2 regions of the Streptomyces sp. NBC_01268 genome follow, and region 1 is predicted to be linked to the other one. Evidence: riboswitches for the same ligand, from Rfam matches in the RefSeq annotation. Region 1 holds a riboswitch; the other holds the start of a gene.
What was found. A riboswitch is a leader RNA that binds a small molecule or an ion and turns the genes downstream of it on or off. The one in region 1 is predicted to bind S-adenosylmethionine.

Region 1 (7,463 bases):
GCAAGCGACTACCGAGGATCGGTCACCCCTGGGAGCACGAGCCGGGCGCACGCGCCGGGCGCACATGTCCGCCCCGCGGGGCGCCCCGCCCGGCGCCGGACATGACGAGGGGCCCGCATCCGGTCTGGATGCGGGCCCCTCGACGGAAGTGCGTCGGTGGCCGATCGCGCCGCGCTCAGGCAGAGGCGGCGAGCTTGACCATGTCCGCCTGCGGACCCTTCTGGCCCTGCGAGATCTCGAACTCGACCCGCTGCCCTTCTTCAAGGGTGCGGTAGCCGTCCATCTGGATCGCGCTGTAGTGGACGAAAACATCCGCACCACCGTCGACCGCGATGAAGCCGTAGCCCTTCTCCGCGTTGAACCACTTGACGGTGCCCTGAGCCATGCCTAACTCCCCTATTACTGGCCCTTGCGCGGGGCCGCACTTCGCGGACCCGGGTCAGACCCTGCGCCGGAACGCGTCGACCGCGGCTGAATGTATCTGCCCAACTGCCCTCTGCAACAGGTCAATCGGACGAGAATTCTGGGCAGGCCTGAAAGGCGAATTGGGGAGATTCCCTTGAATTCCGGGTCAAGTCGGGCCGGGCAAAGCGCGCAGAAGGTACACAAGGCACGGGCACTTTGGCTGCTTCTTGTCGCGCACGGGCGCATTCTCATATGCGCCTGGCATGAGCAGCGGAGGGGACTTCCCCAACTCTACCGCGCTCAACCATGCAGAATTGCCCCCTCCGCTTCTTCTCGCGGAAGGGGCAATTCAGATAAGACGGATACCGCGGGTAAGCGCGGAAGGGGCGGAGGAGGCCCGAGGGGCCCGAGCGGACCCCGGGGGCCCACCGGGCCCCGCGGCTCAGCAGCCGCCGGCGACCGCCGGGATGATGGAGACGCCCGCGCCGTCCGGCGTCGCGGTCTCCAGGCCCTGCTCGAAGCGCACGTCGTCGTCGTTGACGTACACGTTGACGAAGCGGCGCAGCTTGCCCTGGTCGTCCAGGACACGGGCGGCGATGCCCGCGTGGTTCTTCTCCAGGTCGGCGATGACCTCGGCGAGGGTCGTGCCCTCCGCCTTCACCTCGGACTGACCACCGGTGTAGGTGCGGAGGATGGTGGGGATGCGGACGTTGACGGCCATGGGGTCACGTACCTTTCAGTGGGCCAGGCCCGCGTCGCGGAACGCGTCCAGGCTCGGGCGGATGGTGGCGGTCGCCTGAGAGCTGTCGGCAACGGCGTCGAGGGTCTTGAGGCCGTCGCCGGTGTTGAGGACCACCGTCGTCAGCGTCGGGTCGATCAGACCCGCCTCGACCAGCTTCCTGGTGACGCCGACGGTCACGCCGCCCGCGGTCTCGGCGAAGATGCCCTCGGTGCGGGCGAGCAGCTTGATCGCGTCCACGACCTGCTCGTCGTTCACGTCCTCCACGGCGCCGCCGGTGCGGCGGGCGATGTCGAGCACGTACGGCCCGTCGGCCGGGTTGCCGATGGCGAGGGACTTGGCGATGGTGTTCGGCTTCTGGGGCTTCACCACGTCGTGGCCGGCCTTGAAGGCGACGGAGACCGGGGAGCAGCCCTCGGCCTGGGCGCCGAAGATCCGGTACGGCTTGTCCTCGACCAGGCCCAGCTTGATGAGCTCCTGCAGACCCTTGTCGATCTTGGTGAGCTGCGAGCCGGAGGCGATCGGGATGACCAGCTGGTCGGGGATGACCCAGCCGAGCTGCTCGCAGATCTCGTACGCGAGCGTCTTGGAGCCCTCGCCGTAGTACGGGCGCAGGTTGACGTTGACGAAGCCCCAGCCCTCGCCGAGCGGGTCGCCGATGAGCTCCGAGCAGAAGCGGTTGACGTCGTCGTAGTTGCCCTCGATGGCGACGAGGTCACCGCCGTAGACACCGGCCATGACGACCTTGCCCTGTTCCAGGTCGTGCGGGATGAACACGCAGGAGCGGAAGCCGGCCCGGGCGGCGGCCGCGCCGACGGCGCCGGCCAGGTTGCCGGTGGAGGAGCAGGACAGGGTGGTGAAGCCGAAGGCGCGGGCGGCCTCGATGGCCTGGGCGACGACCCGGTCCTTGAAGGAGTGGGTCGGGTTGCCGGAGTCGTCCTTGACGAACAGCTTGCCGGGCTCGACGCCGATCTCGCGGGCCAGGTTGTCGGCCTTGACGAGCGGGGTCCAGCCGGGGTTCAGGTTCGGCTTCTCGGCGACGTCGGCCGGGACGGGCAGCAGCGGGGCGTAGCGCCAGATGTTGGCGGGGCCGGCCTCGATGCGCTTGCGCAGCTCCTCCGGGTCACCGGAGGGCAGGTCGTACGCGACTTCGAGCGGGCCGAAACAGAGCTCGCAGGCGAAGATCGGGCCGAGCGGGAAGGATTCGCCGCATTCGCGACAAGAGAGTCCGGAAGCGGGACCGAGGTCGACGGTGGTTCCGGGTGCGACGGTCTGTGCAGCCATGGAGGCGAGGCCCTTTCTCCTCATCTTTCCCATGACGAATTTTTCGCCATGAGACGGATTTGGCACCTTCCCTAGTCGGGGACCTCGCTGGAGGACGAGTAACCGACTGGAGGGTTGCCGGGGCTTCAACGGGCCGTTTCCCTCTGCCCCTCTGGATGAGCGGTATTCGATTGTGAGACGCGGTCGGCACCCCGACATGCATCGGGGATCCGCGTTGTTCAAGACTGTAACCGAAGGCTACGAAGGTGGAGACGGTCGTCCGATCCGCGAGATGGAGATCACGTTGCTGGAAGAGGTGGAGCGCTGGCTGGCCCGGCGGTCCTGGTCCGTTGCCGACCGCCCGCTGGAGCGCGTCCTCGCCGCCAAGCGGGGGACGCGGGTCAGCGTGGTGCTGCCCGCGCTGAACGAGGAGGCGACGGTCGGCACGATCGTCTCCGTGATCCGCCGCGAGCTGATGACCGAGGCGGTCCCGCTGGTGGACGAGCTCGTGGTGATCGACTCGGGCTCCACGGACCGTACGGCGGAGGTCGCGGCGGCGGCCGGCGCGCGGGTGGTGGCGCGCGACGCGATCCTGCCCCGGATACCGGCGGTGCCCGGCAAGGGCGAGGTCCTGTGGCGGTCACTCATGGTGACGAACGGGGACGTGGTCTGCTTCGTGGACGCGGACCTCAGGGACTTCTCCGCGGACTTCGTCACCGGCATCGTGGGCCCCCTGCTCACCGATCCGGACGTCGACTTCGTGAAGGCGATGTACGACCGCCCGCTCGGCGACACCCCTGGTCAGGGCGGTCGGGTGACGGAACTGGTGGCGCGCCCGCTGCTCAATCTGCACTGGCCGCAGCTGGCCGGCTTCGTCCAGCCGCTGGGCGGCGAGTACGCGGCCCGCCGCTCGCTGCTCGAACGGCTGCCGTTCCCGGTCGGTTACGGAGTGGAGCTGGGCCTGCTCGTCGACGCCCTGCACACGGTGGGCCTGGACGCCCTCGCGCAGGTGGACGTGGGGGTGCGCAAGCACCGGCACCAGGACGGGCGGGCGCTGGGCCGGATGGCGGCCGCGATCTACCGGACGGCGCAGCTGCGCCTGTCCCGCGGGCATCTGGTGCGCCCGCGGCTGACCCAGTTCGAGCGGGGCGAGAAGGGCTTCGAGCCCCACACGTACCCGGTGGACACGGAGGAACGCCCGCCGATGGCGGAGATCGCGGAGTACGCGCACCGCCGCGTGGCGTGACACCGGGACCGGCGGCGACCGGGACCGGCCGTGGCCGCTCGGCGCGCCGGGCCCGGCGCCCGCGGGACCGGGCCGCACACCCTCCGTGGCCGAACCCGCCCGTCTGGTATCCGTACGTTTGAGCGTTTACCGGACGGGCTAGGTTCGCCGTATGGCTACCGTCCTCGTGGCATCGAACCGCGGCCCGGTCTCGTACACCGTGCGTGACGACGGCTCCCTGGACACCCGGCGGGGCGGCGGCGGGCTCGTCTCGGGCCTGAGCGCCGTCTCCTCGGAGGGCGGCCTCTGGGTGTGCGCCGCGCTCGGCGACGGCGATCGCGAGGCCGTCCGCCGCGGGGTCGCCGAACCGGGCGTACGCATGCTGGACATCGACCCGGAGGTGTACGCCGACGCGTACAACGGCATCGCGAACTCGGTGCTCTGGTTCCTCCACCACCACCTGTACGACATCCCGCGCGAGCCCGTCTTCGACGCGGACTTCCGCCGCCGCTGGGGCTCCTACCGCGCCTACAACCGCGCCTTCGCCGAGGCCCTCGCCGAGGCGGCGGACCCCGGCGCGGCGGTCCTCGTGCAGGACTACCACCTGGCGCTCGTCCCCGGCATGCTCCGCGCGCTCCGCCCGGACCTGCGGATCGGGCACTTCACGCACACCCCGTGGGCGGCGCCCGGCTACCTGGAGATGCTGCCCGACGACATCCACCGCGAGCTGGTCGAGGGCATGCTCGGCGCGGACGAGCGCGGCTTCCACACCCGCGCCTGGGCCTCCGCCTTCCTCGCCGACCCGCTCGTCGACGCCACCACCCGCGTCGCCGCGTACCCCCTGGGCGTCGACGGCGACGAGCTGCGTGCCCTCGCCCACCGCCCCGCGGTCGACGCGCGCCTCGCCGACCTGCGCGCCGAGACCGGCGGCCGGAAGACCATCGTCCGCGTCGACCGCACGGAACTCTCCAAGAACATCCCGCGCGGCCTGCTCGCCTACCGCGAGCTCCTCGCCACCCGCCCCGAGTGGCGCGGCCGGGTCGTCCACCTGGCCTCCGCGTACCCCTCCCGGCAGGACCTGGAGGTCTACCGCGCGTACACGGCCTCGGTCACCGAGCTCGCCGAGGCGGTCAACGAGGAGTTCGGCACCCCCGACTGGCAGCCCGTCCTGCTCTCCGTCCAGGACGACTTCACCCGCTCCCTCGCCGCCTACCGGCTGGCGGACGTCGCCCTGGTCAACCCCGTCCGCGACGGCATGAACCTGGTCGCCAAGGAGATCCCCGTCGTCTCCGACGAGGGCTGCGCCCTGGTCCTGTCCCGCGAGGCGGGCGCGTACGAGGAGCTGGGCGAGGACGCCCTCACGGTGAACCCCTACGACGTGACGCAGACCGCCGTGGCCCTCCACGAGGCCCTGTCGATGCCGGCCCCCGAACGCGCCGAACGCACGAAGCGCCTCGCCACCGCGGCGACGGCGCTGCCGCCCCGGGAGTGGTTCCTGGCGCAGCTGGACGCGGTGCGTCAGGCCTGACGGGTGCCGGCGTCGGCCTGGGCTGCCTGCTCCGCGTCGGCAGCCGCCAGCGAGAAGGCAGGCAGGTCCAGCACGCCCGGCGGGACCGGGCTGTGCGGGAGCGGGCCGTACGCCTCCTGGTGGCCCTGAGGACCGGTGCAGTGCACGAACGGCCCCCGGTACGCGTCCATCAGCACCGCGAGGTGCGGATCGGCGTGGTGCAGCCACCAGTTGGACATCCCCATGGACACGTCCAGCCTCAGGTACTCGAAGGACCGCCACATCCCTGCGAAGCGGACGATCGCCTCGGGATGCCGCCACCACTCGGCGCACCAGGCGAAACGCTGCCCGTCCACCGGGCGCCGCAGAATCTCCGTCAGATACTCGCTCACGAAGGCTTCGAGGGATTCGAAGACGAGCCCCGAGTCCCCCTCCTCCGGCGTCTGCGCTGGTGCGGTCATCTCTCCCGTACTCCTCTCGTCAGGTCGGCCCCGGCGGTCCCGGCCCGATCAGGCGTCGTGCAGGCCATAGCGATGGCGCACGGCAGCCGCCTCCGAGCGTCGCCCGGTGCCCTCCAGCAGCCGGATCCAGGTCCCCGCCGCGTCGGTCAGGTCCTCGTCCCATGCGCGCACCCGGTCGGGGCGCAGGCGCGTGTACACCTCGGCCGCCTCCCGGATCAGGGGCAGCGCCGCCAGCCGGTCCCGGACGCCACCGGTCCGCTCGGCCAGCGAGGCAGTCCGCCACAGGTGGTCGGCGAGCCGCCGCCGGCCCTCGGGCCCCTCCGCCGCGAGCGGGCGCACCATCCCGACGATCCGGTACCGCTCGGCGAGCGCCGCCGCACCGTGCCCCGTCTCCTCCTTGAGGAGCGCGGCGTGGTCGAGGCAGGTGATGTGGTCGAGCAGGGGGACCTCGCCCCCGCTCGACAGCCGCCGCTCGTACAGCGCGATGCCCTCCGCCGACGCTTCCGCCGCCTCGGCGAGCCGGCCGCTCGCCCACAGGTACCAGGAGCGCAGGTAGCAGGAGAAGGCGCGGCCCGTCTCGTACGGGTCGGGGTCGGGATGGAGCTCGGCGAGGAAGCGGCGGATCGCGCCGGCCTCCTCGACCGCGGCGAGCGGCTCCTCCGTACGTTGCAGCGTGTCGTGCTGGTACCGGGCCAGCCGTTCGAGGTCCTTGGCGTGCTGCAGCCCGTACGCGAGGGCGTGGTCCCTGTACAGCTCCCGGCCGAGGCCGACCGCGACGGTCAGCGCCTCGATCGCCTCGGCCTCCCGCGACAGCTCCCACAGGAAGGCGGCCCGGTTGGCGTGCAGCAGGCGCAGGTTGTCATCGTGCCAGGGCAGGCGCCGGAACAGGCGCCTGTCGATGGCGAGGGCCTCGTCGAGGCTGACCAGCGCCTCCGCGGCCGGCTGGGAGGCGGCGAGGTTGACCAGGGCGTGGGCCAGGCTGTCGTCGTGCGAGTCGGGGTTGCCGACGGCGAGGCGGCGCAGCAGGACCACCGCCTCCTCCGAGGCGTCGAGGCTGCGGGCCTCGTCGAGACCTGCCTGCCAGTAGTGCCAGGAGACGTCCTTCAACGTGCGGGCGAGGCCTTCCAGGTGCGCGTCCGGGTTCTCCCGCGTGAGCCGGCGCTGGACGGCGAGCGCGGCCTCCGCCGTCCTGGTCCCCTCCTCGATCGCACCCGTCTCCGTCTGACAGGAGGCGAGCAGTCGGAGCGACACCACCCATCCGGCCTCGTAGACGGGGTCCTCGTCCGCGAGGGCCTGCCGGACCCTCACCGCCTCCTCGGCCACCCGCAGGGCGTCGGACCTGCGGGCCATGTCCGCGTACACCCGGGCGAGCGCGGTCAGCGCCCTGCCCAGCGCCGGACGCGCCGCGTCCGGTTCGGCGCGGACGACGCTGCGGCACAGCTCCACGGCCTCCTCGGCGAGCGGCAGACCGTCAGATGCCCGGTCGGCCCACCGACGCAGGTTCGCGAGCTGCATCATCCCCTCGGCGAGCCTGCGTTCGTACGCCGTGCGCGGGGTACGGGGCAGGGCGCGGCGGAGCGCGACCGACTCCTCGCTCGCCGCGAGGGCCTGGCGCCAGTCGCCGAGCGTGCTCGTCGCCTCGGCCGACTGCTCCAGCGCCCAGGCGAGCGCCGCCGGGTCCCCGCCCTCCTCGCGGTACCGCTCGACGAGCCGGCCGGTGAGCCGGCCGGCGAAGTGGGCGAGGGCGTCGGAGGACGGCGGCAGCGCGACCGCGCAGGACCGCAGCACCTCCGTGCCCAGGTCGGGGCCGTCGACGAGGCCGCCGAGCCGTTCGAGGGTCGCGTCGCGCCATCCCGTGCGGCC
Region 2 (7,463 bases), 2.2 Mb from region 1:
TCGCGTGGGTCTTCGGTCTGGGCGCGCTGATCGCAGTTGCCATCTGGGTCGCGGCCCACACCGCTAAGGCCAAGAAGTCATGAGTACCCAAGAGAATCCAGAAGAGAACCTGCCGTCCGAGCAGGGCACCGCGCACGGCGCGGTGAAGGTCGTCGACGACCCGTTCGCCGACCCGGGCCTCCCGCCCCACAAGCCGCGCATCCAGGACATCGACGAGCGGGCCGCCCGGCGGTCCGAGCGTGCGGTCGCCTTCATGTTCACGCTGTCGATGCTGGCCACGATCGGCTTCATCGCCTCGTACGTGATCTTCCCGGTGGACAAGATCGTGTACATCTGGCCCTTCGGCCGGGTGTCCGCGCTCAACTTCTCCCTGGGTCTGACCCTCGGTGCGGCCCTGTTCTTCATCGGCGCGGGCGCGGTCCACTGGGCCCGCACCCTGATGTCCGACGTCGAGGTCGCCGACGAGCGTCACCCGATGGCGGCCACGCCCGAGGTCAAGGCCAAGGTCATGGCGGACTTCGCGGCCGGTGCCGCCGAGTCCGGCTTCGGCCGGCGCAAGCTGATCCGCAACACGCTGTTCGGCGCGCTGGCCATGGTGCCGCTCTCCGGCATCGTGCTGCTGCGTGACATGGGCCCGCTGCCCGAGAAGAAGCTCCGCTCCACCCTGTGGGCCAAGGGCAAGCTGCTCGTCAACATGAACACGCACGAGCCGCTGCGTCCCGAGGACGTCGCGGTCGGTTCGCTGACCTTCGCGATGCCCGAGGGCCTCTCGGAGCACGACGAGCACTTCCAGACCGAGATCGCCAAGGCCGCCCTGATGATCGTCCGCATCCAGCCGGAGGACATCAAGGACAAGCGCGAGCTCGAGTGGTCGCACGAGGGCATCGTCGCCTTCTCGAAGATCTGCACCCACGTCGGCTGCCCGATCTCTCTGTACGAGCAGCAGACGCACCACGTGCTCTGCCCGTGCCACCAGTCCACCTTCGACCTGTCCGACGGCGCCCGTGTCATCTTCGGCCCGGCCGGCCACGCCCTCCCGCAGCTGCGGATCGGCGTGAACGACAAGGGCTTCCTGGAGGCGCACGGCGACTTCGATGAGCCCGTCGGTCCCGCCTTCTGGGAGCGCGGATGAGCACTGTGACCAATACGCAGAAGAAGGCCCCCGCCGGCGAGCGCATCGCCGACTGGGCCGACGGCCGCCTGGGGATCTACACGCTGGCCAAGGCCAACATGCGGAAGATCTTCCCGGACCACTGGTCGTTCATGCTGGGCGAGGTCTGCCTCTACAGCTTCCTCATCATCATCCTGACGGGCGTCTATCTGACGATGTTCTTCCACCCGTCGATGAACGAGGTGGAGTACGTCGGACCGTACGTCCCGCTCCAGGGACAGCTGATGTCCGAGGCGTTCAACTCGACCATGCACATCTCGTTCGAGGTGCGCGGTGGTCTGCTGATCCGGCAGATCCACCACTGGGCGGCGCTGATCTTCCTCGCCGGCATGTTCGTGCACATGATGCGCGTGTTCTTCACCGGCGCGTTCCGCAAGCCGCGTGAGATCAACTGGCTGTTCGGCTTCCTGCTGTTCTTCCTGGGCATGTTCACCGGCTTCACCGGTTACTCGCTCCCGGACGACCTGCTCTCCGGCACCGGTGTGCGCTTCATGCAGGGCGCGATCCTGTCCGTGCCGATCGTCGGCACGTACCTGTCGATGTTCCTGTTCGGCGGGGAGTTCCCCGGCGGCGACTTCGTCGCCCGGTTCTACTCGGCGCACGTGCTGCTGCTGCCCGGCATCATGCTGGGTCTCGTGGTCGCGCACCTCATCCTGGTGTTCGTCCACAAGCACACGCAGTTCGAGGGCCCCGGCCGCACGAACAAGAACGTCGTCGGCATGCCGCTGCTGCCGGTGTACATGGCGAAGGCCGGAGGCTTCTTCTTCCTGGTCTTCGGCGTCATCGCGGTCATCGCGGCGATCGCCTCGATCAACCCGATCTGGGCCATCGGCCCGTACCGGCCGGACCAGGTGTCCACCGGCGCCCAGCCCGACTGGTACATGGGCTTCGCCGAGGGTCTGATCCGTGTCATGCCGGGCTGGGAGATCAACCTGTGGGGCCACACGCTGGTCCTCGGCGTGATGATCCCGCTGGCGATCTTCCCGGCGGTGCTCGCGGCGATCGCGGTCTACCCGTTCATCGAGTCCTGGATCACGGGCGACAAGCGCGAGCACCACATCGCGCAGCGCCCGCGCAACGCTCCGACGCGCACCGCCTTCGGTGTCGCCTGGATCACCGCGTACATGATCATGCTCGTCGGTGGCGGCAACGACCTCTGGGCCACGCACTTCCACCTGTCGATCAACTCGATCACCTGGTTCGTCCGGATCTTCTTCTTCGCCGGACCGGTCATCGCGTTCGTCGTCACCAAGCGCATCTGCCTCGGCCTGCAGCGCCGGGACAAGGACAAGGTGCTGCACGGGCGCGAGTCCGGCATCATCAAGCGCCTGCCGCACGGTGAGTTCGTCGAGGTCCACCAGCCGCTCAGCCAGGGTGAGCTGCACCGTCTCACGGCGCACGAGCAGTACGAGGCCGCGGCCCTGCCGCCGGCCGTCGACGAGAACGGCGTGGAGCGCAAGATCGGGCGTATGGAGAAGCTCCGGGTCAAGCTCAGCAAGGGCTACTACGGCGCGGACAACCAGATCACCAAGCCCACCGCCGAGGAGTACAAGGAGATCACGAGCGGCCACGGCCACCACTGATCACCTGACCTCCTGAAGCAGGTCGCCACGGCGAGAGCCCCGTCCATTCGATGGACGGGGCTCTTTGCCGTCCCCGCGGATCGATAGGGTGGGAAGGTACCCATCCCCGAAGATCACCGATCACCGATCGCCAGGAGCTGCCATGAGCGCTGCGACCCCCGCTGGAGGACTCGACTCGGCGGGCCGCTCCTGGCCCGCCGTCCTGGACGGTCTGCTGAGCGGCCGCGACCAGAGCGCGGAGGACACCGCCTGGGCGATGGACCGCATCCTGCGCGGTGAGGCCACGGCCGCCCAGATCGCCGGCTTCGTCGTCGCCCTGCGCGCCAAGGGCGAGACCGTCGAGGAGATCACCGGCCTCGTCCGGACCATGTACGAGCACGCCAACACGATCGAGGTGCCCGGCCCGTCCGTGGACATCGTCGGCACCGGTGGCGACGGCGCCAAGACCGTCAACATCTCCACCATGTCGGCGATCGTGGTGGCCGGCACCGGCGCCAAGGTCGTCAAGCACGGCAACCGCGCCGCGTCCAGCGCCAGCGGTGCCTCCGACGTCCTGGAGAAGCTGGGCGTCAACCTGGAGCTGACCCCCGCGCGGGTGGCCGAGGTCGCCGGCGAGGCCGGCATCACCTTCTGCTTCGCGGTGAAGTTCCACCCGGCGCTGCGCCACGTGGCGATGGCCCGCAAGGAGCTGGGCATCCGCACGGTCTTCAACTTCCTCGGGCCGCTCACCAACCCGGCCCGGGTGCGGGCCCAGGCCACCGGCGTGGCCGACCCCCGGATGGCCCCGATCGTCGCCGGGGTGCTCGCCGAGCGCGGCTCCTCGGCGCTGGTCTTCCGCGGCGACGACGGTCTGGACGAGCTGACCACGACGGCGACCTCCCGGGTGTGGATCGTCCGGGACGGCACGGTCCGCGAGGAGTCCTTCGACCCGCGCGACGTCGGCATCGACATCGTCCCGGTGGAGGCCCTGCGCGGTGCCGACGCCTCGTACAACGCCGACGTGGCGCGCCGCCTGCTGGCCGGCGAGACCGGTCCGGTGCGGGACGCGGTGCTGCTCAACTCGGCGGCGGCGCTCACCGCGCTCGAACCGGGCGAGGGCACCCTGGCGGAGCAACTGCGGGTGGGCATCGCGAAGGCGGCCGAGTCCATCGACTCCGGCGCCGCCCGCCGGGCCCTGGAGCGCTGGATCGCGGCCAGCAACGCCTAGCCCCGCCCCCCACCGGTACCGGGTCCTCCGGTACGCGGCCCCTTACGCAACCCCGTTCCGAATGCCGGGACGGGGTTGCGTCGTCGTGATCGACTGGCATAGGTTCTGTGACAGGTCATGAGTGACAGCGACAAAGCCCCGGCTGGCTGTCCGGCAACCCTCCGTCCGTGGCGGGGTGCCCCGGGTGAAGACCAGGCCGTACGAGCAGCAGCCTGCGGCAAGCGCGGACCCCTGCGCAGAACCCTGGGGTCCTTGGTCCTCTAGGGAGCAGTGTCTCGTGAGCAAGCGAATGCGTTAGGGCCGTCGGCCCACTTCTTCACCGAACACCCGTACGCGGCGCCCCCTTTCTTCGCGCTGCCCTGCGGGCTCTTTCACGCCTTTTCGCGCCCCTTTTCTGCCGGGAGATACCGTCATGTCCGCATGCCCGAACGCCGCCGCCACCGCCACCGCTTCCGTCCCCTCCGGTGACGCGGCGGACCCCTGCTGCGCCGCCCCGCTGCCGGTCCTCGGCCGCGACGTCACCGTCCCGCTCGTCACCGGCGGCGAGGTCAGCTACGCCGCGCTCGACTACGCCGCCAGCGCCCCGGCCCTGCAGCGCGTGTGGGACGACGTCGCCGCGTACGCCCCGTACTACGGCAGCGTCCACCGCGGTGCCGGCTACCTCTCCCAGCTCTCCACCGACCTGTTCGAGAACAGCCGCGCCACCGTCGCCGAGTTCCTCGACTGCCGCCCCGGTGACCAGGTGGTCTTCACCCGCTCCACCACCGACTCGCTCAACCTGCTCGCCCAGGTGATCCCCGCCGACTGCCAGGTCTTCGTCTTCGAGACCGAGCACCACGCCTCGCTGCTGCCCTGGCGCGACGCCCGGGTCACCTACCTCAACGCCCCGCGCACCCCGCGCGAGGCCGTCGAGACCCTGGAGCGGGCGCTCGCCGACCGCGACCCTTCCCCGAGCTCTCGGCTTCGCTCGAGCGGGGGAGGCCCCAAGGGCCCCGCCCTGGTCTGCGTGACCGGTGCCTCCAACGTCACCGGCGAGCTGTGGCCGGTCCGGGAACTGGCCGCCGCCGCGCACGCCCACGGTGCGCGGATCGTCCTCGACGCCGCCCAGCTCGCGCCCCACCACCCCGTCTCCGTACAGGAGTTGGACGTCGACTGGATCGCCTTCTCCGGCCACAAGCTGTACGCCCCGTTCGGCTCCGGCGTCCTCGCCGGGCGGGCCGACTGGCTCCAGGACTCCGAGCCCTACCTCGCGGGCGGCGGCGCCTCCCGCAAGGTGGCCCGGCGGGCCGACGGCGGTGTCGACGTGGAGTGGCACACCACCGCGGCCCGGCACGAGGCCGGCTCGCCCAACGTCATCGGCGTCTACTCCATCGCCTCCGCCTGCAAGGCGCTCACCGAGGCCGGCTTCGACCAGCTCGTCGCCCGTGAGCGGCACCTGATCGCGAAGGTCCGCGAGGGCCTGGCCGAGGTGCCCGAGGTGCGGGTGCTCTCGCTCTTCGGCGACGACGCCCCGCGGGTCGGCGTCATCTCCTTCGTCGTGGACGGCTGGAACAGCTCCCACTTCGCCGCCGCGCTCTCCGCCGAGTACGGCATCGGCGTCCGCGACGGCCTCTTCTGCGCCCACCCGCTGGTGCGCACCCTGCTCGGCAGCGACCCGCAGGACCCGGGCGAGTGCGGCGCCCCGGAGGCGGCGCCCGGCGAGAGGTCCCTCAACGCCATCCGCGTCAGCTTCGGCGCGGGGACGCCCGACGAGCACGTGGAGCGGTTCGTCGGCGCGGTGAAGCAGCTGGTGCGCGAGGGCGCCCAGTGGAAGTACCGCACCGAGGACGGCCGCTGCGTGCCCGACCGCGGCTGAGTTCCCTCCCCCGTACGAGTGAAGCCGGCCTCCCGCGGGAGAGGCCGGCTTCCTCGTGCGTGCCGCGTGCTGTGCCGCGGGCTCAGGACTCCAGACCGATGGCGAAGGCCGCGTCCAGGTCGTTCTGGGAGTAGGCCCGGAAGGCGACGTGGGTGTCGGTGCCCTCCACGCCGGGGATCTTGCTGATCTTCCCGGGGATGACGTCGGCGAGGTCGTCGTGGCGCGGCACCCGGACCATGGCGATCAGGTCGTACGTCCCGGTCACCGAGAAGACCTCACTGACGCAGTCGATCGCGGCGATGGACTCCGCGATCTCGGGAATGCGGTCCACGCTGGTCTTGATGAGCACGATCGCGGTGATCACGGCTGGCTTTCTCCCTCGGTGGCCGCGGCTGGTGGTTTCACTTTAACGCCACCTCTGTACCGGCCCCACGCGTAGACGAAGCCGATCGCGAACCCCACCACGTGCGCCAGATACGCCACCCCCGGCCCCGCCCCGGCCGAGCGGGCCGCCAGCCACTGGAGCACGAACCAGAAGATCAGCACGATCCAGGCGGGGAAGCGCAGCGGCAGGAAGAAGAGGAAGGGGAAGAGGCTGGTCACCCGGGAGCGCGGGAAGAGATAGAGGAAGGCCCCGAGCACCCCCGAGATCGCCCCCGACGCCCCGACCAGGGTCTGCGTGCTGTCCGCGTGCGCGGCCGCGTAGCCGAGCAGCGCCAGACAGCCGCAGCCCAGATAGAACAGGGCGAACTCGGCCGGGCCCATCCGCTCCTCGGCCATCGCGCCGAAGACGTACAGGAACAGCATGTTCCCGAGCAGGTGCAGCCAGCTGCCGTGCACGAAGAGCGCGGTCAGCGGGGTGAGCAGGGCGTGCGGACGTCCGCTCGTCAGCTCGGCCGGGATCACGCCCCAGCGTTCGAAGTACGCGCCCTGCGCCGCGAGCAGCCGGTCGCCGGTGCCGTATCCCGGGTTGAGCCCGGACACCGGGCTCAGGGCGAACAGCAGGACGCACAGCGCGATGAGGCCGTACGTCACGGTGGGCCCGTTCCGGGTTCCGTGCCACGCGCCGAGGGCCGTGCGCCGCCATTCGATCATGGACAGATCATGGCGTACCGGGGTCCACCTGGACAGAGTGCCTCGCCGTGACACGGGGTACCCGCGAGGCCGTAGGGTTACGGGCAGACTTCCGCAGTCCGACGGCGCACCGCGGTCCCGTACAACCCCGGAATTCCAGGGAAAGCCCAGAAAGAGGCGGCACGATGACGACGGTTCCCCTGCCGACCCCGGAGACCCGCTGGCGTTGCACGCTCTGCGGCAACCTGACCCGCTTCGACGTCACGCGGTCCTCCAAGGTCGTCGAGTACGTCCATCTGGACCTCGCCGGAGAGCCGAAGGTCGAGGAACGTGAGGTGGTCAGTGAGACCATCGAGTCGGTCCGCTGTCGCTGGTGCAACGCGGTGGACCAGATCGAACTGGTGGACAGGCCGGGTTCCGCTTCCTGAGAAGCGGCCCGTGGGGGCGACGACGACAGGGAAGTGGGGTGACGGATCGTGGCGCAGCCCGCGCACGGTGAAGAACCGACGGGCTCGGCGGGCGACGCCGCCGAGGCGCTCGACCGGCCGCTGCCCGAGCCCGTACGGCGGAAGG

Region 2: another riboswitch for S-adenosylmethionine. It lies ahead of OG309_RS10300 (aminotransferase class V-fold PLP-dependent enzyme); the one in region 1 lies ahead of thrC (threonine synthase).

What each region holds. Positions count from the first base shown of each region.
Region 1 covers NZ_CP108454.1:4,533,252-4,540,714, reverse strand. The annotation lists gene OG309_RS20230 (cold-shock protein) at 176-385, opposite strand; gene OG309_RS20225 (MoaD/ThiS family protein) at 848-1,126, opposite strand; gene thrC (threonine synthase) at 1,142-2,428, opposite strand; SAM riboswitch class I at 2,446-2,590, opposite strand; gene OG309_RS20215 (glucosyl-3-phosphoglycerate synthase) at 2,712-3,653, shown strand; gene OG309_RS20210 (alpha,alpha-trehalose-phosphate synthase (UDP-forming)) at 3,805-5,160, shown strand; gene OG309_RS20205 (DUF4913 domain-containing protein) at 5,151-5,600, opposite strand; gene OG309_RS20200 (trypsin-like peptidase domain-containing protein) at 5,649-7,463, opposite strand, start outside.
Region 2 covers NZ_CP108454.1:2,349,945-2,357,407, reverse strand. The annotation lists gene qcrC (cytochrome bc1 complex diheme cytochrome c subunit) at 1-83, shown strand, start outside; gene qcrA (cytochrome bc1 complex Rieske iron-sulfur subunit) at 80-1,132, shown strand; gene qcrB (cytochrome bc1 complex cytochrome b subunit) at 1,129-2,754, shown strand; gene trpD (anthranilate phosphoribosyltransferase) at 2,897-3,961, shown strand; SAM riboswitch class IV at 4,075-4,191, shown strand; gene OG309_RS10300 (aminotransferase class V-fold PLP-dependent enzyme) at 4,374-5,816, shown strand; gene OG309_RS10295 (Lrp/AsnC family transcriptional regulator) at 5,899-6,180, opposite strand; gene OG309_RS10290 (rhomboid family intramembrane serine protease) at 6,177-6,911, opposite strand; gene OG309_RS10285 (hypothetical protein) at 7,076-7,318, shown strand; gene OG309_RS10280 (NYN domain-containing protein) at 7,367-7,463, shown strand, end outside.